DNA from 2 places in the Shinella sp. S4-D37 genome. Region 1 is predicted to be linked to the other one. Evidence: predicted binding sites of a transcription regulator. Region 1 holds the regulator's gene; the other holds the start of a gene.
The links. Region 1 encodes HrcA, which represses chaperone genes, less so after heat shock. Its sites were predicted from a motif close to GTTAGCACTCNCNNNNNGNGAGTGCTAAC; they were not measured.
Positions count from the first base shown of each region.

Region 2: the regulator HrcA is predicted to act here: its motif matches at 6,521-6,549, upstream of groES (co-chaperone GroES).

Region 1 covers NZ_JBFNXL010000005.1:3,392,927-3,404,273, forward strand. Annotated here, with positions in the region: gene rpoN (RNA polymerase factor sigma-54) at 1-1,136, shown strand, start outside; gene raiA (ribosome-associated translation inhibitor RaiA) at 1,387-1,962, shown strand; gene ptsN (PTS IIA-like nitrogen regulatory protein PtsN) at 2,035-2,499, shown strand; gene grpE (nucleotide exchange factor GrpE) at 2,636-3,247, opposite strand; gene hrcA (heat-inducible transcriptional repressor HrcA) at 3,340-4,416, opposite strand; gene rph (ribonuclease PH) at 4,608-5,324, shown strand; gene AB3G45_RS24150 (VOC family protein) at 5,338-5,754, shown strand; gene rdgB (RdgB/HAM1 family non-canonical purine NTP pyrophosphatase) at 5,762-6,406, shown strand; gene hemW (radical SAM family heme chaperone HemW) at 6,458-7,606, shown strand; gene dnaA (chromosomal replication initiator protein DnaA) at 7,734-9,308, opposite strand; gene rpsT (30S ribosomal protein S20) at 10,161-10,427, opposite strand; gene AB3G45_RS24175 (enoyl-CoA hydratase) at 10,618-11,347, opposite strand, start outside.
Region 2 covers NZ_JBFNXL010000005.1:2,866,705-2,878,051, reverse strand. Annotated here, with positions in the region: gene AB3G45_RS21585 (NAD(P)/FAD-dependent oxidoreductase) at 1-538, shown strand, start outside; gene AB3G45_RS21580 (EAL domain-containing protein) at 726-3,524, shown strand; gene AB3G45_RS21575 (hypothetical protein) at 3,531-3,977, opposite strand; gene groL (chaperonin GroEL) at 4,469-6,109, opposite strand; gene groES (co-chaperone GroES) at 6,166-6,462, opposite strand; gene AB3G45_RS21560 (TIGR01459 family HAD-type hydrolase) at 6,781-7,629, shown strand; gene AB3G45_RS21555 (bifunctional riboflavin kinase/FAD synthetase) at 7,644-8,624, shown strand; gene ileS (isoleucine--tRNA ligase) at 8,987-11,347, shown strand, end outside.

The DNA.
Region 1 (11,347 bases):
ACGGCTACGATCTCGACGACTTCGTGGCGAGCCGCAAGACGCTACGCGACGTGCTGAACGAGCAGATCCCGTTCCTCCTTCCCGATCCGGTCGACCGGCTGGTCGCCCTGCACCTCGTCGACCAGCTCGACGAGGCCGGCTATCTGCAGGGCAGCACGGCCGAGACGGCGCTGCGCCTCGCCAAGCCGGTCGCCGAGGTCGACCGCGTGCTCTACCGCCTGCAGGAGCTCGATCCGACAGGCGTCTTCGCCCGCTCGCTCAGCGAATGCCTTGCTATCCAGTTGAAGGCGAAGGACCGGCTCGACCCGGCCATGGCGGTGCTCGTCGACAATCTCGAACTGCTCGCCCGGCGCGATTTCACCACGCTGAAGAAGCTGTGCGGCGTCGGCGAGGAAGACCTCATCGACATGCTCGCGGAGATCCGCAAGCTCGACCCGAAGCCCGGCACGCGCTACGAGACGAGCGCCGCGGAGGCCGTGGTGCCGGATATCGTCGTGCGCGCCGCCGCGGACGGCACCTGGCATGTCGAGCTCAACGCGGACACCTTGCCGCGCGTCCTCGTCAATCGCGACTACTACGTCTCCGTCTCCAGCCGCACCAGCCGCGACAGCGCCGATTACGGCTTCCTCAACGGATGCCTGCAGACGGCCAACTGGCTGACGCGCAGCCTCGACCAGCGCGCCCGCACCATCATGAAGGTGGCGAGCGAGATCGTGCGCCAGCAGGATGCCTTCCTGGTGCACGGCGTCGATCACCTGCGCCCCTTGAACCTGAAGACGATCGCCGAGGCGATCAAGATGCACGAATCGACGGTGAGCCGCGTCACCTCGAACAAGTACATGCTGACGCCGCGCGGCCTGTTCGAGCTGAAATATTTCTTCACCGTGTCGATCGGCTCGGCGGAGGGCGGCGATTCCCATTCGGCCGAAAGCGTGCGCCACCGCATCCGTGCGATGATCGCCCAGGAATCCCCCGAGGCCGTGCTCTCGGACGACGATATCGTCGCGGCCCTGCGCGAAGGGGGCGTCGACCTTGCCCGGCGCACCGTGGCGAAATACCGCGAGGCGATGAACATCCCCTCCTCCGTGCAGCGGCGGCGGGAAAAGCGGGCGCTCGCAAAAGCCGCCGCTTCATGAAACAAAGCCGGGAGAACCGGCGTTTGCCCGTGACGGACGTTAAGAATGCGTGAACCCGGGAATTGACTTCGCTGACGGGACGGGCTAATGCGCGGCCCACTTCCGAAGGGAAGGCAGGCCGGAATTCCAGACATATCCCCGCTTTTCTGGAGCGTGCGACGCAATAAACAGCGCATGCGTGAAACGCTTGGAACGTGGGTAAGGTTGGAATAGACTGTTGCACGCAAATCACGAAAGAGAGGAAACCTCCATGAGTGTGCGTGTATCCGGTAAACATATGGAAATCGGTGAAACTTTCCGTCAGCGCATTGAAGAGCAGGTCGGAGAGGCCGTAACCAAATATTTCGACGGAGGATATTCGAGCCAGGTTACCGTGGAAAAAGCGGGGTCGCGGTACAGCGCCGATTGCAAGGTGCACCTCGATACCGGCATGGCCTTGCAGGCGAACGGCGAAGCGAACGATCCCCTGGCGGCCTTCCAATCGGCCTCCGAACGGATCGAGAAGCGCCTGCGTCGGTACAAGCGCAAGCTCAAGGATCACCACAACGGCAACGGTCATGATGCCTTTGCAGAAGTGGCATACACGGTGATGGATTCGGTCCCCGACGAAGACGACGAGCTTCCCGAGGACTACGCGCCGACCATCGTTGCGGAAAGCACGAAGAAACTCAGGACCATGTCCGTCGCCAGCGCCGTCATGGCGCTCGACCTGACGGACGAGCCGGTTCTTCTCTTCCGCAGCGCCGGGTCGGAGCAGCTCAATATCGTCTACCGACGCAACGACGGCAATATTGGCTGGATCGACCCGGCCAATATCAAAGGCTGAGTGACGGGAGCGTGGCGCCGGGACGGGCGCCACGCCTCTTCAAACCTTCACCCAGCGCACGAGGACAAAAGCATGGCATTGGCAGGTTTGCTGCAGCAGAGTGCGATTATTCCGGCGATGAAGGCCAATTCCAAGAAGCAATTGCTTCAGGAACTGGCGACGAAAGCGGCAAAGATCACCGGGCTTCCGGAACGCGAGATTTTTGACGTCATCCTTCAGCGCGAGCGGCTCGGTTCGACCGGCGTGGGCAATGGCATCGCCATCCCGCACGGCAAGCTGAAGGAGCTTTCGCAGATCACCGGCCTCTTCGCGAGGCTCGAAACCCCCGTGGACTTCGAGGCGTTGGACGACCAGCCGGTCGACCTCGTCTTCCTGCTTCTGGCCCCGGAAGGTGCCGGTGCGGATCACCTCAAGGCCTTGTCGCGCATCGCCCGCGTGCTGCGCGACCCCGCAATGGTCGCAAAACTGCGCGCCTCCGACAGCGAGAGCGCCATCTACGCCTGCCTCAGCGAGGAACAGGCGTCGAACGCGGCCTAGAGCATTTCCAGCCGAAGCGAAGTCGCTTCGGCGTCGGAGAATGCGGTAAAAACAAAAATCTGGAGCATTTGCGCAATGCGCATTAAAAAACCGGCGGTTCTTGCGACCGCCGGTTTTTCTTTGTCCTGTCGCGGGATCAGGCCTGCGCGGCGTTCGCCTCGCCGGCGGGCTGCTTCGGGCCGCCCTTGGAAACGCCGACCATGGCCGGGCGCAGCACGCGCTCGCCGATGACGTAGCCGGCCTGCACGACCTGCACAACCGTGTTGCTGGCGACCTCGGGGTTCGGCACTTCGAACATGGCCTGGTGAAAGTTCGGGTCGAACTTCTCGCCGACCGGCTCGAGCTTGCGCACGCCATGGCGCTCGAGAGCGGCGAGCATGGAGCGCTCGGTCATCTCCACGCCCTCTGCCAGCGCCTTCAGCCCAGGGTCTCCCGCGGCCTGCGCTTCGGCCGGAATGGCATCCAGGGCCCGGCGCAGGTTGTCGGACACGGCCAGCATGTCACGCGCGAAACCGGCGACCGAATAGGACTTGGCGTCCTTCACGTCGCGCTCGGTGCGCCGGCGCAGATTGTCCATCTCGGCGGCGAGACGCAGGTACTTGTCCCTGAGATCGGCATTTTCCGCCCGCAGCATATCGACCGGATCCGGCTCTGCCGGGGCGTCCGCCTCCTCCGGCGCGAACGTGTCGGCGGCGATGGTGCTCTCGACCGCTTCGTCAGGTCCATGTTTCTTGTTCTCGTCGGTCATGACGTACTCCGAATTGCATCTTCCAAGGGGTTTGGCCCGATATCGAGCTTTGATCCCGAAAAATCAAGGGCCGATGCCCGGATTGCGGGCCTTCAGCGCGAAAGCCGCGAGATCAGCTGGGCCGTGTAGTCCACCATGGGCACGATCCGGGAATAGTTGAGCCGCGTCGGCCCGATGACGCCGACGGCGCCGACGATCTTGTCGTCGCCGTCGCGATAGGGCGCGACGATGAGCGAGGAGCCGGACAGCGAGAAGAGCTTGTTCTCCGAGCCGATGAAGATGCGCACGCCCGGCCCCGTCTCGGCGAGGTTCAGGAGCTCGATCAAACTGTCCTTGCGCTCCAGGTCGTCGAAGAGCATACGCAGGCGATCGACATCCTCCGCGCCCGCAAGGCCTTCCAGGAGGTTCGCCCGGCCGCGCACGATGAGCCGCGTCGGCTTGCCTTCGTCGAAGCCACCGGACCAGACCATCAGCCCGCGTTCGACGAGATCCTGCGACAGCTTGTCGAGTTCGCTGCTGATCTCGCCGCGCAGCCGCTCCAGCTGGGCGCGCGCCTCCAGCAGCGTGTTGCCGGCAAGGTGCGCGTTGAGGAAATTGGCGGCCTCGGTGAGCTGCGAGCTCGTGACGCCCGCCGGCAGCTCGATGATGCGGTTCTCCACCTGGTCGTGATCGCCGACCAGCACGACCAGCGCCTTGGTCGGCTCCAGCCGGATGAACTCGACATGTTTCAGGACGGCGTCGTTCTTCGAGGTGATGACGAGGCCGGCGCCGCGCGACATGCCGGACAGCGCCTGGCTCGCCTCGTTCATCATGGTCTCGACGGCCGAATGCTTCTGGCCGTGCGGGCGCACATGCCGCTCGATCGAGGCGCGATCCTCCGGCGAGATGTTGCCCACCTGCATGAAGGCATCGACGAAGAAGCGCAGGCCGAGCTGCGTTGGAAGACGGCCGGCGCTGATATGCGGCGAATAAATGAGGCCGAGTTCCTCCAGGTCGCTCATCACGTTGCGCACGGAGGCCGGCGAGAGCGACATGGGCAGGATGCGCGACAGGTTGCGCGAGCCGAGGGGCTCGCCGCTTTCCAGATAGCTCTCGACGATACGGCGGAAGATTTCGCCCGAACGCTCGTCGAGCGCCGCCTGACTGTCAGGACCCGGAGATCTCGTCAAAACCATCTTTCCGCTGCGCACCCTGTTATCCGACGGAATATAGTGATTTCGAAGGGCAGCGCAAAACGGATTTTCCCGCCGCGGTTTTCCGCCGCACGGCGTCAAAACGCAAACGCCGCGCCTGTCGCCATTCCCTCGCCCGGCGATCTGGTCTAAAGCAGCTTCCCAGATCATTCAGACAGGAGTTCGCGATGCGGCCGTCCGGCAGAAAAACCGACCAGATGCGCAAGGTTTCCTTCGAGCGCAACATTTCCAAGCATGCCGAAGGCTCCTGTCTCGTCAAGTTCGGCGACACGCATGTGCTCGTCACCGCCAGCCTTGAAGACAAGACGCCGCCGTGGCTGCGCAACAGCGGCAAGGGCTGGGTGACTGCGGAATACGGCATGCTGCCCCGCGCCACCGGCGACCGCATGCGGCGCGAAGCGGCCGCCGGCAAGCAGGGCGGCCGCACGCAGGAGATCCAGCGCCTGATCGGCCGCTCGCTGCGCGCCGTCGTCGATCTCGAAGCGCTCGGCGAGCGCCAGATCACCGTCGACTGCGACGTCATCCAGGCCGACGGCGGCACGCGCACGGCCTCGATCACCGGCGCCTGGATCGCACTCCACGACTGCCTGAAGTGGATGGAAGCCCGCAACATGATCAAGGTCGAGAAGGTCCTGAAGGACCATGTGGCCGCGATCTCCTGCGGCATCTTCGCCGCCCAGTCGGTCATCGACCTCGACTATCTCGAAGATTCCGCCGCCGAGACCGACGCCAACTTCGTCATGACCGGCTCGGGCGGGATCGTCGAGATCCAGGGCACGGCCGAGGGCAAGCCGTTCACGGAGGAGGAATTCTCCGGCCTGATGGCGCTGGCCCGCAACGGCATTGCCGATCTGGTCGGCATGCAGAAGCAGGCGATCGCCTGAGACAGGACTTGCCATGGCCGCCGCGATCGAAGGGATCCTCGAAACCGCGCTCTATGCGGACGACCTCGACGCGGCGGACGCCTTCTACGGCGGCCTGCTGGGGCTGGAAAGGATCACGCGGCAGGCCAACCGCCACGTCTTCTTCCGCTGCGGCGCCGGCGTGCTCCTGATCTTCAATCCGGCCGAGACCGTCGTACCGCCACCGCCCCAGGCCTTTCGGGTGCCGGTGCACGGCACAAGGGGGCCCGGGCATGCCTGTTTCCGCGTTCCTCGCGCGGACCTTGATTTCTGGGTGGAAAAGCTCGTAGAAGCCGGCATCACCATCGAAGCGGATTTCTGTTGGGCGAACGGCGCCCGCTCCATCTACTTCCGCGACCCCGCCGGCAACAGCCTCGAATGTGCCGAGCCCGGTCTCTGGAACATCGCTTAGGATCCTTATGCGCAAGCTCGACACCAAGACGATCGTCGTCGCCAGCCACAATGCCGGGAAGATCCGCGAGATCGAGGACCTGATCGGCCCCTTCGGCTTTTCCGCCAAATCCGCAGCCGAACTGAAGTTCGAGGAGCCGGACGAGACGGGCACGACCTTCGAGGAGAACGCGACGATCAAGGCGCTCGCCTCGGCCAGAGCCTCCGGCCTTCCCGCCCTTTCGGACGATTCCGGCCTCGTCATCGATGCGCTCGACGGCGCGCCGGGCGTCTACACGGCAAACTGGGCGGAAAGGGAAGACGGCACGCGCGATTTCGTGATGGCCATGGAGAAGGTGGAAAAGGCGCTCGCCGACAGGGGCGCCGCCGAGGCGAGGGACCGCACCGCGCGCTTCGTCTCCGTGCTCTGCCTTGCCTGGCCGGACGGCCATACCGAACTCTTCCGTGGCGAGGTGGAAGGCCATGTCGTCTGGCCGCCGCGCGGCACGCAAGGGTTCGGCTACGATCCGGTCTTCCAGCCGGAAGGCTACGCGACGACCTTCGGCGAGATGAGCGCAGAGGAAAAGCACGGCTGGAGGCCGGGCGACGCGGCCGCCCTGTCGCACCGCGCCCGCGCCTTCAAGCGCTTCGTCGAAACCTGCCTGACGGCCTGAGGCGGGATGACGGCGGTGCCCCTCGACATCCGGCAAAGCCCGGGAGCGGATATGCCCGAGCCTGGCTTCGGCGTCTACGTGCACTGGCCCTTCTGTGCCGCCAAATGCCCCTATTGCGACTTCAACAGCCATGTGCGCCACCAGCCGGTCGACCAGCCGCGCTTCGTGCAGGCGTTTCTCAAGGAAATGGCGACCATGCGTCGCCTCACCGGCTCGCGCACCGTCACCAGCATCTTCATGGGCGGCGGCACGCCCTCGCTGATGGCGCCTGAGACGGTGGACGCGATCCTCAACGGCATCGCGCGCCACTGGCATGTGCCCGACGGCATAGAGATCACCCTGGAGGCCAATCCCTCCAGCGTCGAGGCCGAGCGGTTCCGCGGCTATCGCGCCGCCGGGGTCAACCGCGTCTCGCTCGGCGTGCAGGCGCTGAACGACAGGGACCTGAAGTTCCTCGGCCGGCTGCATGACGTCGCCGATGCGCTGAAGGCGATCCGGCTGGCGCGCGACATCTTCCCCCGCATGTCCTTCGACCTCATCTATGCCCGCCCGAACCAGACGGTGGCGGAATGGGATCGCGAGCTGAAGGAAGCCGTCTCCTACGCCGTCGACCATCTCTCGCTCTACCAGCTCACCATCGAGGAGGGCACGCCCTTCTACGGCCTGCACAAGGCCGGCAAGCTGATCGTGCCGGACGGCGAGCAATCCGCCGTGCTCTACGAAGCGACGCAGGAGATCACCGAGCGCGAGGGCATGCCGGCCTACGAGGTCTCCAACCATGCCCGCCCCGGCTCGGAGAGCCGCCACAACCTCACCTATTGGCGCTATGGCGACTATGTCGGCATCGGCCCCGGCGCGCATGGCCGCCTGACGACGGGCGGCGCGAAGATCGCCACCGCCACGGAGCGCAAGCCGGAGGGCTGGCTGGCGCTTGTCGAGGCGGAAGGCCACGGCATGATCGACCAGGAGCTGCTGGAGCGCGAAGCCCAGGCGGACGAACTTCTGCTGATGGGCCTGCGCCTGAAGGAAGGCGTCGATCTCGCTCGCTGGCAGAGCCTTTCGGGCCGCGACCCGGACCCCGACCGCGAACAGTTCCTCATCGAGCACGGTTTCATCGAGCGGCTCGGTAATTCCCGCCTGCGCTGCACGCCGGCCGGCATGCTGATCCTCGATGCGGTGGTCGCCGATCTCGCCTGCTGACGCGCTTGGCGCATAGGCAGTAGGCAGTAGGCAGTAGGCAGTAGGCAGTAGGCAGTAGGCAGTAGGGACAAATCCAAAGACGGTAAGGCCGTCCATGCCCTATTGCCTAATTCCTACTGCCCAATTCCTACTCGTTGATCAGCCGCTTCAAAAGCTCGATCTCGTGGCTGAGCTTGGTGTCGCCCGAGATCAGCTCCTCGATCTTGCGCACGGCGTGCAGCACGGTCGTGTGATCGCGTCCGCCGAAGCGACGGCCGATCTCCGGGAAGGAGCGCGGCGTCAGCGTCTTGGAGAGATACATGGCGATCTGGCGCGGCTTGACGATGACGCGCGTGCGGCGGTTCGAGACCAGTTCCTGGCGCGAGACGTTGTAGTGTTTCGCCACCACGCGCTGGATGTCCTCGATGCGCACCCGGCGCGGCTCGCCGGCGGCGACGAGATGGCCGAGCAGTTCGTCGACGCGCTCGATCGTGAGGTTCGGCTCGAAGGAACGGCGGAAGAGCAGCTGATTGAAGGCGCCTTCGAGTTCCCGGCCGCTCGCCGTAATGTTGCGCGCGACATGGCTCAGAATCTCGACGGGAATGTCGAGCGAGCCGTCCTCCTGCTGCGCGGCGGCAAGGCGGCGCTTGAGGATCTCGAGGCGCATCTCGTAGTCCGGCGCTTCCATCTCGATGGCGACGCCGCCCTGCAGGCGCGAGCGCACCCGCGGATCGAGCGATTCCAGCTCCCAGGGCGCGCGGTCGGCGGCGACCACGACCTGCTTGGCGGAATCGAGCAGCATGTTGAGCAGGTGGCAGAACTCGTTCTGGATCGAATTGCCCTGCAGGAACTGCATGTCGTCGATGATCAGGAGATCGATGTTGCGCAGCGTCTCCTTGAGGGAGAGCGCGTCATTGTCGCGGATCGCGGTCGCGAAGCGCCACATGAAATATTCAGCCGTCAGGTAGACGACGCGCGGGTTGCGGGCGCTGGACAGCGCGCCGAGCGCGATCGCCTGGAGCAGGTGCGTCTTGCCGAGGCCGACGCTGGAATGGACGAAGAGCGGGTTGAAGCGCACGGCGCCGGCACCGGCTTCCGCGATCGTGCGGGCAGCGGCAAGGGCGACGCGGTTCGAGGTGCCCTCGACGAAGGCATCGAACGTATAACGCTGGTCGAGCGGCGAGCCGAAGAGCGGGCCGGAATGCTGCACGCGCGGCTGGGCCGCGACGGCAACCGATGCGGCAACGCTGGCGACCGGCTGCGGGCCGCCGGACGAACGGCGCGGCTGGGCCTGCTGCGGCGCGGCGGGCTCGACGGCGATGGCCTCCTCGACGGTGCCGGGGCGTATGCCGCGGGTCGCGGTTCGCACCAGGATCTCCACCTTGAGGATTTCGGAATCCTCCTGCTGGAACAGGCTGGTGATGAGATCGAGATAGCGATTGTTGATCCAGGACTTCAGGAACGTCGTCGGCACAGACAGGCGCACGACGCTCTTGGAGACGGAATGGACCTTCAGCCGACCGAACCAGCTCGCGAAGACGTCCGGACCGACCTGCGCTTTAAGGCGCGCACTGACCCGCTCGAAAATCGCGTCCTGCTTCATATCGGATGGAACCCCCGCCGCCTGCGCCCCTTCTTGCGGGAGCGCCTTGAGTGCTTTTTCCCCGTTTGCGAATGCACCAGTCGTTCTGGCCGTATTCACCTGCATCTTGCCGCCTTTCATGCTTCTTCGCCACGTCGGCATTCCTGCCGGCGCCTTTCATGTTTGCCATCCCCCGCCCGTGCCGAGTCATCGCCCGGTCCGGAATCTGGTGCCCCGGTCATGCCGACCCCCTACATTCGACACGACCCTGTTTCCCAAACACAATTCAGGCCCGTCGGATCCGTTGTCATGTCGGATCGTCAAGTCCCGTCTGTGACCGCGCCGCTCACTCCCTCGTCGAGCGTTCGGCGGGCATGCCCCCATCATCCGGCCATCCTCATGGCCACTGCAACCGGCGCAACCGATAGTCGCAAAAACACTCGCCAGTGTGCGGTGAGGCACCTGGGGCAAACGTTGCCGGTTGGATGATTTTACGAAGCGGAGCCGCTTCGTCACAGAGGACAAACAATCACCGCTGCCTTCATGAGACAGTCTTGCCGGCGATCATTTAAGGCTGTGTCCGCGCCCCCTGTGGAAAGCATTTAGGCAGGATCAGGCACCAAGATCAATCACGAATTTTACGCAAAATTAAGGGGCGGCCGTTGACTCGCAAGCGCGTTCCTGACTCGGAATCAGGAGGCCAAAGGAGAATCCGTTAGGAATCAATGGCTTTGTTTTCGGGTTGTTTTCGGGAGGGCCGGAAAACGAAAAAAATAAAAATTCGCTTGACTCAAATTGCTGTCAAACTCCCGCAACGAAAGGTAGGAGAACACCACCAGACCTCGCGCAAGTAACTGAATTTAAAGGATTTTCTTCGTCACGCTTTTGACACGATGAAGCCTTGCACATTAACCATAGCAGGGTCGAAAAACCAAAGAAAAAGCCCGGCGCAAGCGCCGGGCTTTTTCTAATATTGCATAGCTCGATGGGCTATCAGGCCGACATCGTCTTCACGCGGTTCGCCAGACGCGAGACCTTGCGGGATGCCGTGTTGGAATGGAGCACACCCTTCGTGGCGGCGCGCATCAGTTCCGGCTGGGCGGCCTTCAGAGCGGCGGCGGCCGAAGCCTGGTCGCCGGAGGCGATGGCCTCTTCGACCTTGCGGATGAAGTTGCGGACGCGCGAGCGGCGCGACTTGTTGACTGCGGTGCGCGCGGCGATCTTGCGGGTCGCCTTCTTTGCCGAGGTTGTATTGGCCATTTATGCCTCTCTTCAGAAATCTGACACAAACTCCACCCTCGCCGTGCCGGGTCACTGCGACCTGTCATCAAAGCAATTCGGGAGCAATATCGGAAAACCTTGGAATTCGGCTTTCCAAACTGTGGGCGGCGTATAGCGGGAAACCACGACGGCGTCAACGCGGATTCTGCAAGAAACGCCGCCCGGGGCATCAACGATGCCGGAAGGCCGGCTTGCGCTTCTCGATGAAGGCCGCCATGCCTTCCTTCTGGTCTTCCGTGGCGAAGAGCGCGTGGAACAGCCGGCGCTCCGCGCGCATGCCCTCGGCAAGGATGCTCTCGTAGGCGCATCCCACCGCCTCCTTCGCCAGCATGGCGGCGGGAAGGGAATAGCCGGCGATCTTCTCCGCCGCGGCCAGCGCCTCCTCCAGCAGCCTTTCCGGCGCCACCACGCGGGCGACGAGGCCGGCGCGCTCGGCTTCCTGCGCATCCATCAGGCGGCCGGTGAGGATGAGGTCCATCGCCTTCGCCTTGCCGATGGCGCGCGTCAGGCGCTGCGTGCCGCCCATGCCGGGAATGACGCCGAGCGTGATTTCCGGCTGGCCGAACTTCGCCGTCTGCGAGGCGATGATGAAGTCGCACATCATGGCGACCTCGCAGCCGCCGCCGAGCGCGAAGCCGCTGACGGCGGCGATCATCGGCTTGCGGCAGGCCGCCACGTCGTCCCAGCCGGCGGCAAGGTCCTCCATCATGGCGTCGGCGAAGCCGTAGGGCTGCATCTCCTTGATGTCGGCGCCGGCGGCGAAGGCCTTTTCCGAGCCGGTGAGGACGATGGCGCCGATGCCGGCATCCGCCTCGAAGGCGGCGAGCACGCCCTTCAGCTCGTCGAGCAGCTGGCGGTTGAGCGCGTTCAGCGCCTGCGGCCGGTTGAGCGTGATGAGC
Region 2 (11,347 bases), 530 kb from region 1:
CGGCTTCGTGCTGCCCGTCGACGTGGTGATCGCCGGCATCGGCGTCGCGGCGAATGACCAGCTTGCGCGCGATGCCGGGCTGGAGGTCGCGAATGGCATCGTCGTCGACAGCCATGCCCGCACCTCCGATCCGGCCATTTTCGCCATGGGCGACTGCGCCGTCCTGCCCTTCGAGGGCAGCCGTGTGCGGCTCGAATCGGTACAGAACGCCGTCGACCAGGCCGAGGCCGCCGCCGCCGTCATCGCCGGCGGCGATGCGGCCTATGTGCCAAAACCCTGGTTCTGGTCCGACCAGTACGACGTCAAGCTGCAGATCGCCGGCTTCTGCATGGGCTTCGACGACACCTTCGTTCGCCCAGGCCCGCGCGAAGGCAGCGTCTCCGTGTGGTATTTCCGGGGCGGCAGGCTGATCGCCGTCGATGCGGTCAACGATGCCAAGTCCTATGTGGTTGGCAAGAAGCTGATCGAGATGGGCCGCACGCCCGCGCGCGCCGCACTGGAGGATCCGGCGACCGACCTCAAGGCCCTGACGCTCTGAAACCGGCCATGCGCGAAGGTTGAGCGAGCTTTTGCCATTGGTCGTCGAGGTTGAGTCGTTTTGACTTCTGTTAAGCATGAACCCATGCCCCGGCCGCCCTTCCGGTTTAGCCGTCTCTAAATTTAGGCATTCTTTAGAGTTCTCCGGCTGAGTGGGGGCACTTCGCAGCCCATTCCGGTGATCCTTCATGCTCCGCATCCTGACCTGCCTGACCGTCGAGCACGACCTTCGTCTTGTCCTGCTCGCGGCCCTCATCTGCTTCCTGTCCTGCTATGTCGCGGTCACGCTGACGCAGAGGGCGCAAGCTGCCGGCGGCATGGCGCGCAATCTCTGGCTGGGGGCGGCCGGCACGTCGAGCGGCTTCGGCATATGGGCGACGCATTTCATCGCCATGCTGGCCTACGATCCCGGCGTCGTCATGGGCTTCGACATGGAACTGACGCTGATTTCGCTCGGCGTCGCCATCGTCGTTACCTCGATCGGCCTTGCGGTCGCCACCTACATTGCCGGGAGACGCGCCGCCATCGCGGGCGGCCTGCTGCTCGGTGCCGGCATCACCGCCATGCACTATCTCGGCATGGCGGCGCTTGAGGTGCCGGGAACCCTCCATTGGGATATCGCCTATGTGGCGGCATCGGTCGTCAGCGCCGGCCTCTTCGGGGCGCTGTCGCTGGTCTTCTGCAAGCGTCCGCCGGCGCGGGTGCGTGACCGGGCGCTCGCCACGCTGCTGATGGCGCTCGGCGTCGTCGCGCTGCATTTCACGGGCATGGCCGCGGTGACGGTCACGCCCGGCCCGGTTCCGGTGAGCGGCGACACGATCCTGTCGGTGGGCCTGATGGCGCCGCTGATCGCCGTCGTCGCCTTCTCGCTGCTCTTCACGGGGCTGACGGCCGCCGTCTTCGCCCGGCAGGCCGAGCTTGCCGCCAGCGAGAGCATGCGCCAGTTCGCCATGCTGGTGCAGGGCGTCAAGGATTACGCCATCTACATGCTCGACCCGGACGGCCGTGTCGCCAACTGGAACGAGGGCGCCGAGCGCAACAAGGGCTATAAGGCGCACGAGATCGTCGGCCGGCATTTCTCCAGCTTCTACGGCGAGGAGGACCGGGCGACCGGCCTGCCGGAACGAGCGCTGGCCACGGCCCGGCAGGAGGGCAAGTTCGAGACCGAGGGCTGGCGCTACCGCAAGGACGGCTCGCGCTTCTGGGCCAATGTGGTGCTGGATGCCATCTACGACACGAGCGGAATGCTGGTCGGCTTTGCCAAGATCACCAAGGACGTGACGAAGGAAAAGACGGATGCCGACCGCCTCGCCGAGGTGACGAAGAACCTCGATCTCGCGCTGGAGAACATGTCGCAGGGCCTCTGCCTGTTCGACAAGGACGAGCGCCTCTTGCTCGCCAACAAGCGCTACAGCGAGCTCTTCGGCTTCCCGGAAGGCCGCATCCGCCCCGGCATGACGCTGCGCGAGATCGTCGACCAGGGCGTCGCCGACGTCTTCGTCGATCCGGAGGTCTGGAAGCCGCGGGCGCGCGACATGTATGCCCGCCGCCGCGCCGCCATCCTGGCCAATGACGGCGGCGTGATCGTCGAGAAGCTGTCGAACGGCATCTCGGTGCAATTGCGCTACCGCACGCTGCCGGACGGCGCCTGGGTCGCCACCTACGAGGACATTTCCGAGCGCCTGCGCTCGGAGGAGCAGATTTCCTTCCTCGCCCGCCACGACAGCCTGACGGGCCTGCCGAACCGCGCGAGCTTCAACAACCGCCTCGAGACCGACCTGGATTCGGCGCGCCGGTTCGGCAGCAAGGTCGCGGCGATCGGCATCGACCTCGACAAGTTCAAGGAAATCAACGACACGCGCGGCCATGCGGCGGGCGACGAGGTGCTGACGACCCTGGCGAAGCGCATGCAGGCCTGCCTTCAGGCGGACGAGACGGTGGCCCGCTTCGGCGGCGACGAGTTCGCGGCCGCCAAGCGCTTCGAGGATGTCGGCGACCTGCACGACTTCATCCAGCGGCTGGAAGCCGGCCTGCACGAGGAGATCCGTATCGACGGCTACGATATCAAGCCGGGCGCGAGCCTGGGCGTCGCGATCTATCCGCAGGATGCCGACAATCTCGAAGCCCTCCTCAACAATGCCGACCTTGCCATGTACCGCGCCAAGGAGGCGCTGACGGAGCGGGTCTGCTTCTACGAGGTCTCGATGGACGAGGCCGCCCGCAGCCGCCGCCTCATCGCCAACGACCTGTGGCAGGCGGTCGAGCGCAACGAACTGCAATTGCATTACCAGGTGCAGAAGGCGGTCAATTCCGGCGACACGATCGGCTATGAAGTGCTGCTGCGCTGGCACCATCCCGTGCGCGGCACCATTCCGCCGAGCGACTTCATCCCGATCGCGGAAGAGTGCGGCGCCATCCTGCCGATCGGCGAATGGGTGCTGCGCGAAGCCTGCCGCGAGGCCGCCACCTGGAACAACGAGCACAAGATCGCCGTCAACCTGTCGCCGGTGCAGCTCGGCAATGCCGACGTCGCCGACCTCGTGCACCGGGTGCTCCTGGATACGGGCCTCAGCCCGCACCGGCTGGAGCTGGAAATCACCGAATCGACCATCATCGGCGACAAGGAGCGCGCCCTCCAGACGCTCCGCCGCATCAAGGCCTTCGGCGTCACCATCGCCATCGACGATTTCGGCACGGGCTATTCGTCGCTCGAAACCCTGCGCGCCTTCCCCTTCGACAAGATCAAGCTCGACCGCAGCTTCATGAGCGAGGTGGAGGCGAGCCCCGAGGCGAAGGCCATCATCCGCGCCATCCTGGCGCTCGGCCAGACGCTGCGCGTGCCGGTGCTGGCGGAAGGCGTGGAAACCCGCAGCCAGCTCGATATCCTGCTCGACGAGGGTTGCGACGAGGCCCAGGGCTATTTCCTCGGCCGCCCGATGCCGGTGGAGAACATCCGCCCGGGTTCGGAGACGAGCGAGGCGGCATAAGCCGCCCTACTGCCGCTTGAAGCGCCGCCCGGCGAGGTCGATCTGGAAGCGGGGGAAGATGAAGACGCCGATGATGGAGCCGGCGTACTTCTCCTCAAGGCCCGTCGATTCCCCGACGCAGAACACCGGCTGGCGCGGCGCGCCGTCGAGGTGGATGGTCGTGGAGAAGCAGAAGGACGAGGAGGAGGCCGCGGCCTGCTCGAAGAGCTCCAGCACGCGCGCGCGGTCGAGCGGCTCGTAGCAGCGGATGAGGTTCAGAAGGCCGCAGGCGCGCTGCGGCAGGCCGTGCGCCAGCGCCGCCTTGTCGCCCAGCGTGAAGAGGCCGTTGGAGAGATCGCCGGTCCAGCGCTCCGTCACGCAATATTGCGTGAGCAGTTCGTTGTCCGTCTCGTCGAATCCCATCGAGCCCGGCAGAAAGGGCGACGAGAGATCAGTCTTGATTATCTTGAACACCTACGACCTCAGGCAGTTGCTCGAATTTGGCCGACATGTCCCGCCCATGACGGCGCAGGACATGCTAAAAAGCAGTCCCGGCTGGCAACCCTCGAAGCCCGCCGAACCACTTTCTCATGTACTGAACTGCGTCCGGCTCCGGCGTTGCTATCGGATCGGACGTACGCGTGAAGACCGCCGCTGACCTTCCTTGAGATCTACCGGCGGTTTCTCTGGAATGCTTGGAGATATCCGGCTGTACGAAAAATCGGCTGTAAATCCGCCCAGTTCCAGCGCCTGACCCCCTCGTGAATCTTTAAAGTTCACTTGGAGCGTCTTTATAGTTGGTTTTTTGATGCCATCAACGGCTTTTTGATAATTATTGCATAAATGAAAAAATTCTTTTCGCGGTAACGATACAGGTCCGCCGCCGCCGGAACGCAAAAGGGGCGGTCCGAAGACCGCCCCTTCCGAACTGAACCGGATGGCTCAGATGTAAGGACCCGAAGGTCTTACATCATGTCCATGCCGCCCATTCCGCCCATGCCGCCAGGCATGCCGCCCGGTGCATCCTTCTTCGGCAGTTCGGCGATCATGGCTTCCGTCGTGATCAGCAGCGAGGCAACCGAAGCGGCGTTCTGCAGAGCCGTGCGGACGACCTTGACCGGGTCGACGATGCCGAGTGCGATCAGGTCGCCGTATTCGCCGGTCTGGGCGTTGTAGCCGTAGTTGTCTTCGTTCTTGTCGAGGATCTTGCCGACGACGATCGAAGCTTCGTCGCCTGCGTTTTCCGCGATCTGGCGAACGAGGGACTGCAGAGCCTTGCGAACGATGTTGATGCCGGCTTCCTGGTCGTCGTTTTCACCCTTGGAGGTGATCTTGACGGAGGAACGCAGCAGGGCAACGCCGCCGCCCGGTACGATGCCTTCCTGAACGGCAGCGCGCGTCGCGTTGAGGGCGTCGTCGATGCGGTCCTTCTTTTCCTTGACTTCGACTTCCGTCGAGCCGCCGACGCGGATGACGGCAACGCCGCCGGCGAGCTTGGCAAGACGTTCCTGCAGCTTCTCGCGGTCGTAGTCGGAGGTGGTTTCCTCGATCTGGGCCTTGATCTGCGCGACGCGGCCTTCGATCTCGGCCTTCTGGCCGGCACCGTCGACGATCGTCGTGTTTTCCTTGGTGATCGAGACCTTCTTCGCACGGCCGAGCATGTCGAGCGTGACGTTTTCGAGCTTGATGCCGAGGTCTTCGGAGATGACCGTGCCGCCCGTCAGGATGGCGAGGTCTTCGAGCATGGCCTTGCGGCGGTCGCCGAAGCCCGGAGCCTTGACGGCAGCGATCTTGAGGCCGCCACGCAGCTTGTTGACGACGAGGGTCGCAAGCGCTTCGCCTTCGACGTCTTCAGCGATGATGACCAGCGGCTTGCCGGTCTGGACGACGGCTTCGAGAACCGGGAGCATCGCCTGGAGGTTCGAGAGCTTCTTCTCGTGCAGCAGCACGTAAGCGTCTTCGAGGTCGGCGACCATCTTTTCCGGGTTGGTCACGAAGTAGGGCGACAGGTAGCCGCGGTCGAACTGCATGCCTTCGACGACTTCGAGTTCGGTTTCGGCGGTCTTGGCTTCTTCAACCGTGATGACGCCTTCGTTGCCGACCTTCTGCATGGCTTCGGCAATGTCGAGACCGACCTGCTTGTCGCCGTTTGCGGAGATCGTGCCGACCTGGGCGACTTCTTCCGACGTGTTGATCTTCTTGGCCTTGGCCTGGAGATCCTTGACGACTTCGGCAACGGCGAGGTCGATGCCGCGCTTCAGGTCCATCGGGTTCATGCCGGCGGCAACGGCCTTGTTGCCTTCGCGAACGATGGCCTGGGCAAGAACGGTTGCGGTCGTGGTGCCGTCGCCGGCGATGTCGTTGGTCTTGGAAGCGACTTCACGGACGAGCTGGGCGCCCATGTTCTCGAACTTGTCTTCCAGTTCGATTTCCTTGGCGACGGAAACGCCGTCCTTGGTGATGCGCGGAGCGCCGAAGGACTTGTCGATAACGACGTTGCGACCCTTCGGGCCGAGCGTTACCTTGACTGCGTCTGCGAGGACGTCGACGCCACGCAGCATCTTTTCGCGCGCGGTGCGGCCGAATTTGACTTCTTTGGCTGCCATTGTGAGAACTCCTGAAGAGGTGTCAGCTGAATTGGGAAAGGGTTATCGGCGAGAAATCAGCCGATGACGCCCATGATGTCGGCTTCCTTCATGATCAGAAGGTCTTCGCCGTCGAGCTTGACTTCGGTGCCCGACCACTTGCCGAACAGGACGCGGTCGCCGGCCTTGACGTCCAGCGGCGTGACCTTGCCGGATTCGTCACGGGTGCCGGAACCGACGGCGACGATTTCGCCTTCCTGCGGCTTTTCCTTGGCGGTATCCGGAATGATGATGCCGCCCTTGGTCTTGGCTTCGGACTCGACGCGACGAACGACGACGCGATCGTGAAGCGGGCGGAAGGTGGTGCTTGCCATTGTCTTATCCCTCGATCGAATGACATTGCGGATCACGATGTGGATCCGTTGGATTGATGTTAGCACTCCTTTGTCATGAGTGCTAGCGATGCCGAGATAGGCGGTGGTGGGTTTGGAGTCAAGAACGGCGCCTCCAAAATATTTCGCCCCGAATGGTTACCGCAGTCGCCAGATGGGAGCGCCATCGCACGCCATCAAGACGAGGCGATGAATTTTCATCCCTTTGCCGGTGCATGGGGCAAAATTGTGGGAAGAGGCTTGTTTTCTTGGCCTCGCTTTGCAATGTCAGCCGGGCTCGACCTCAAACGGGAATCCCTGATGGCTCACCGCATCCAATCCTTCCGCGACATCACGCAGCACTATGACGTGGTCCTCTGTGACGTCTGGGGCGTCCTGCACAATGGCGTCGAAGCTTTTTCCTATGCATCCGAAGCGCTCGCCGCGGCCCGCGCCGCCGGCCTTGCGGTCGTGCTGATCACCAATTCCCCGCGTCCGCATCCGGGCGTGAAAGTGCAGATCCGCGGCCTCGGCGTCACCGACGATGCCTATGACCGCATCGTCACCTCCGGCGACGTCACCCGCGCGCTGATCGCCGAGGGGCCGAAGAAGATCTATTTCATCGGTGCGGAAAAGGACCTGCCGCTGCTCGACGGCCTCGACGTCGAGCCGGTCGGCCTCGACGAGGCGGCCATCGTCGTCTGCGCGGGCCTGCGCAGCGACGAGACGGAAACCGTCGAGGATTATCGCGCCGAACTGACGGCGCTTGCGGCGCGGAAGCTCCCCTTCATCTGCGCCAACCCGGACCTCGTTGTCGAGCGCGGCCACCGCCTCATTCCCTGCGCTGGCGAGATCGCCAGGCTTTACGAGGACCTGGGCGGCACGAGCCGGATCGCCGGCAAGCCGCATCGGCCGATCTACGAGAAATCCATCGCCGAGGCGCGCGAGGTTCACGGCGATTTCGACCTTTCGCGGGTGATCGCCGTCGGCGACGGCATGCCGACCGACGTGCGCGGCGCCGAAGCCTTCGGCCTCGACGTGCTCTATATTTCGGGCGGCATCCACGCGCAGCACTATGTCGAGGCCGGCCGCACCGACGAGGCGAAGCTGGAGGCCTTCCTGAAGGATGAGGGCGCCCACCCGAAATGGTGGATGCCGCGGCTGCAGTGACGGGGAAGGGCGTCATGACGGTGTTTCACAGGAACGAGACGAGGGAGGCGCTGCCGGAGCACCTGCGCGGCGGCGTCATCGCCATCGGCAATTTCGACGGCGTGCACCGTGGCCACCAGGCGGTTCTGCAACGCGCGCTGGAGATCGCGGAGGCCCGCGGCATCCCCGCGCTGGTGCTGACCTTCGAGCCGCATCCGCGGACCGTCTTCCGCCCGGAAAGCCCGGTCTTCCGCCTGACGCCGGCGCCGCTCAAGGCGCGCATCCTGGAAGGCATGGGCTTTTCCGCCGTCATCGAATATCCGTTCGACCGCTCCTTCTCCGAAATGTCGGCGCACGATTTCATCGGCGCCGTGCTGATGGACTGGCTGCACGCCTCCGAAGTCGTCACCGGCTTCGATTTCCATTTCGGCAAGGGCAGGGAAGGCGGCCCGGCCTTCCTGATGGCCGCCGGCGAGGGCAACGGCTTCGGCGTGACGCTGGTCGATGCCTTCCGCGACGAGAACGCCTCGGTCATCTCCTCCAGCTTCATCCGCAAGCTGCTCGGCGAGGGCGCGGTGGCCGAGGCCGCCGGCCAGCTCGGCTACCGCTACACGGTGGAAGCCGAGGTCATCGACGGCCAGAAGCTCGGCCGCACGCTCGGCTATCCGACCGCCAACATGCAGCTTCCGCGGGAGGTGGAATTGCGCAGCGGCATCTACACCGTGCGCTTCCGCCGCCCCGACGGCAGCCTGCACGACGGCGTCGCCAGCTACGGCCGCCGCCCGACCGTCACCTCGAACGGCGCCCCGCTGCTCGAAACCTTCCTCTTCGACTTCTCCGGCGATCTCTACGGCGAAATCTCCGCCGTCTCCTTCTTCGGGCACCTGCGCGACGAACTGAAATTCGACGGCCTCGATGCGCTGGTCGTGCAGATGAAGCGCGACGAGGAGGAGGCGCGGGCGCTGCTGTCCGGCGTTTCGCCGCTCGGGGACATCGACCGGCGGCTCTGTTTCTGAGCGCGAACGGCGGCCTTGTCGCCGGTAAGTCGTCGGTAGTAGCCGGCAATATGTCGTCAAACCTCGCCCCACTCTCCACCGTCATGGTCGGGTCAGGCCCGACCATGACGGTGGAGGGGTTTGCGATTTGTCGATAGCCAGCGACGGCTTTGCCGCTGGTTATGTCTTTTCAAACGAACGAAAACGCCGTAAGACCGCGCGCATGATGCTCCACCGGCCGACCATCGCTCTGCGAATTACTGGCCCGGCCTTCCGCGCGCTCTGAGCGAGGCCGGAAGGTCCGGGATTTCGGGCGTTTCCCAAGGCGCCCCCGCCGTCAGTGCCTGACACCATTCCGCGCGAAAAAGACGATAACCCTACCCATGACCGATACGCCCGAAAAAGTCGATTACTCGTCCACCCTCTACCTGCCGCAGACGGATTTCCCGATGCGCGCCGGCCTGCCGACGAAGGAGCCGGAAACGGTGGCCCGCTGGCAGAAGATGGGCCTTTACAAGAAGCTGCGCGCCTCCGCCGCGGGCCGCGAAAAGTTCGTGCTGCACGACGGCCCGCCCTATGCCAACGGCAACATCCATATCGGCCACGCGCTGAACAAGATCCTGAAGGACGTCATCACCCGCTCGTTCCAGATGCGCGGCTACGATTCCAACTATGTGCCCGGCTGGGACTGCCACGGCCTGCCGATCGAATGGAAGATCGAGGAGAAGTACCGCGAGAAGGGCAAGAACAAGGACGAGGTCCCGGTCAACGAATTCCGCCGGGAATGCCGCGACTTCGCGGCCGGCTGGATCAAGATCCAGGCCGACGAGTTCAAGCGCCTCGGCATCGAGGGCGACTTCGACAATCCCTACACGACGATGAACTTCCATGCCGAGGCCCGCATCGCCGGCGAACTGCTGAAGATCGCGAAAAGCGGCCAGCTCTACCGCGGCTCCAAGCCCGTCATGTGGTCGGTGGTCGAGCGCACGGCGCTGGCGGAAGCCGAAGTCGAATATGCCGACGTCGAGAGCGACATGATCTGGGTGAAGTTCCCGATCGTTGACTGGAAACGTCACGTCTCAACTCATGCAGGCCCTCTGGAAACCGGCAAGCAAATGCCAGTCATGAAAGAGGTTGTTGATCTTGAGGGTGCCTTCGTCGTCATCTGGACGACCACGCCCTGGACCATCCCCGGCAACCGCGGCATCGCCTTCTCGTCGCGCTATCCCTACGGCCTCTACGAGGTGGAAAGCGCGCAGAACGATTTCGGCCCGCAGCCGGGTGAAAAGCTGATCTTCGCCACTCGCCTTGCCGATGAAGCTGCGGCCAAGGCGAAGCTCACCTTCAAGTTCGTCCGCGACGTTACGCCGGAAGAGCTGGAGGCGGTCGTCTGCGCCCATCCGCTGGCCTCGCTCGGCTACGACTTCAAGGTGCCGCTGCTCGATGGCGATCACGTCACCGACGATGCCGGCACCGGCTTCGTGCACACCGCACCCGGCCACGGCCGCGAGGACTTTGACGCCTGGACGGCGGCGGCCCGCGCGCTCGAAGCCCGCGGCATCTCGTCGAAAATCCCGTTCACCGTCGACGATGCCGGCTTCTACACCGCCGACGCCCCCGGCTTCGATGGCGCCCGCGTCATGGATGACAACGGCAAGAAGGGCGATGCCAACGAGCGCGTCATCAAGGCGCTGATCGCTGCCAGCAACCTGTTTGCCCGCGGCCGCATCAAGCACTCCTATCCGCATTCCTGGCGCTCCAAGAAGCCGGTCATCTTCCGCAACACGCCGCAATGGTTCGTCTACATGGACAAGGAACTGGGCGACGGCACCACGCTGCGCTCGCGTTCGCTTTCGGCCATCGACGACACCCGCTTCGTGCCCGCCGCCGGCCAGAACCGCCTGCGCGCCATGATCGAAAGCCGCCCGGACTGGGTGCTTTCCCGCCAGCGCGCCTGGGGCGTGCCGATCGCCGTCTTCGCCGACGAGAACGGCGAGGTGCTCATCGACGACGCCGTCAATGCCCGCATCCTCGAAGCCTTCGAAGAGGAGGGCGCCGACGCCTGGTTCGCCGAAGGCGCGCGCGAGCGCTTCCTGGGCAGCCGCACCGGCGAAGGCTGGACGCAAGTCATGGACATCCTCGACGTTTGGTTCGATTCGGGCTCGACGCACACCTTCACGCTGGAGGACCGCCCGGACCTGAAATGGCCGGCCGACGTCTATCTCGAAGGCTCCGACCAGCATCGCGGCTGGTTCCACTCCTCGCTGCTGGAAAGCTGCGCGACTCGCGGCCGCGCGCCCTACGACGCCGTCGTCACCCATGGCTTCACCATGGACGAGAAGGGCGAGAAGATGTCGAAGTCGAAGGGCAACGTCGTCTCGCCGCAGGATGTGATGAAGGAATCGGGCGCCGATATCCTGCGCCTCTGGGTCATGACCACCGACTACTGGGAAGACCAGCGCCTCGGCAAGACGATCATCCAGACCAATATCGACGCCTACCGCAAGCTGCGCAACACGGTGCGCTGGATGCTGGGCACGCTGGCGCACGACACGGGCGAGGAGATTGCCCATGCCGACATGCCGGAGCTGGAAAAGCTGATGCTGCACCGGCTCTCGGAACTCGATGCGCTCGTGCGCGAAGGCTACGACGCCTTCGACTTCAAGAAGATCGCCCGCGCGCTGATCGACTTCTCCAATGTGGAGCTCTCGGCCTTCTACTTCGACGTCCGCAAGGATGCGCTC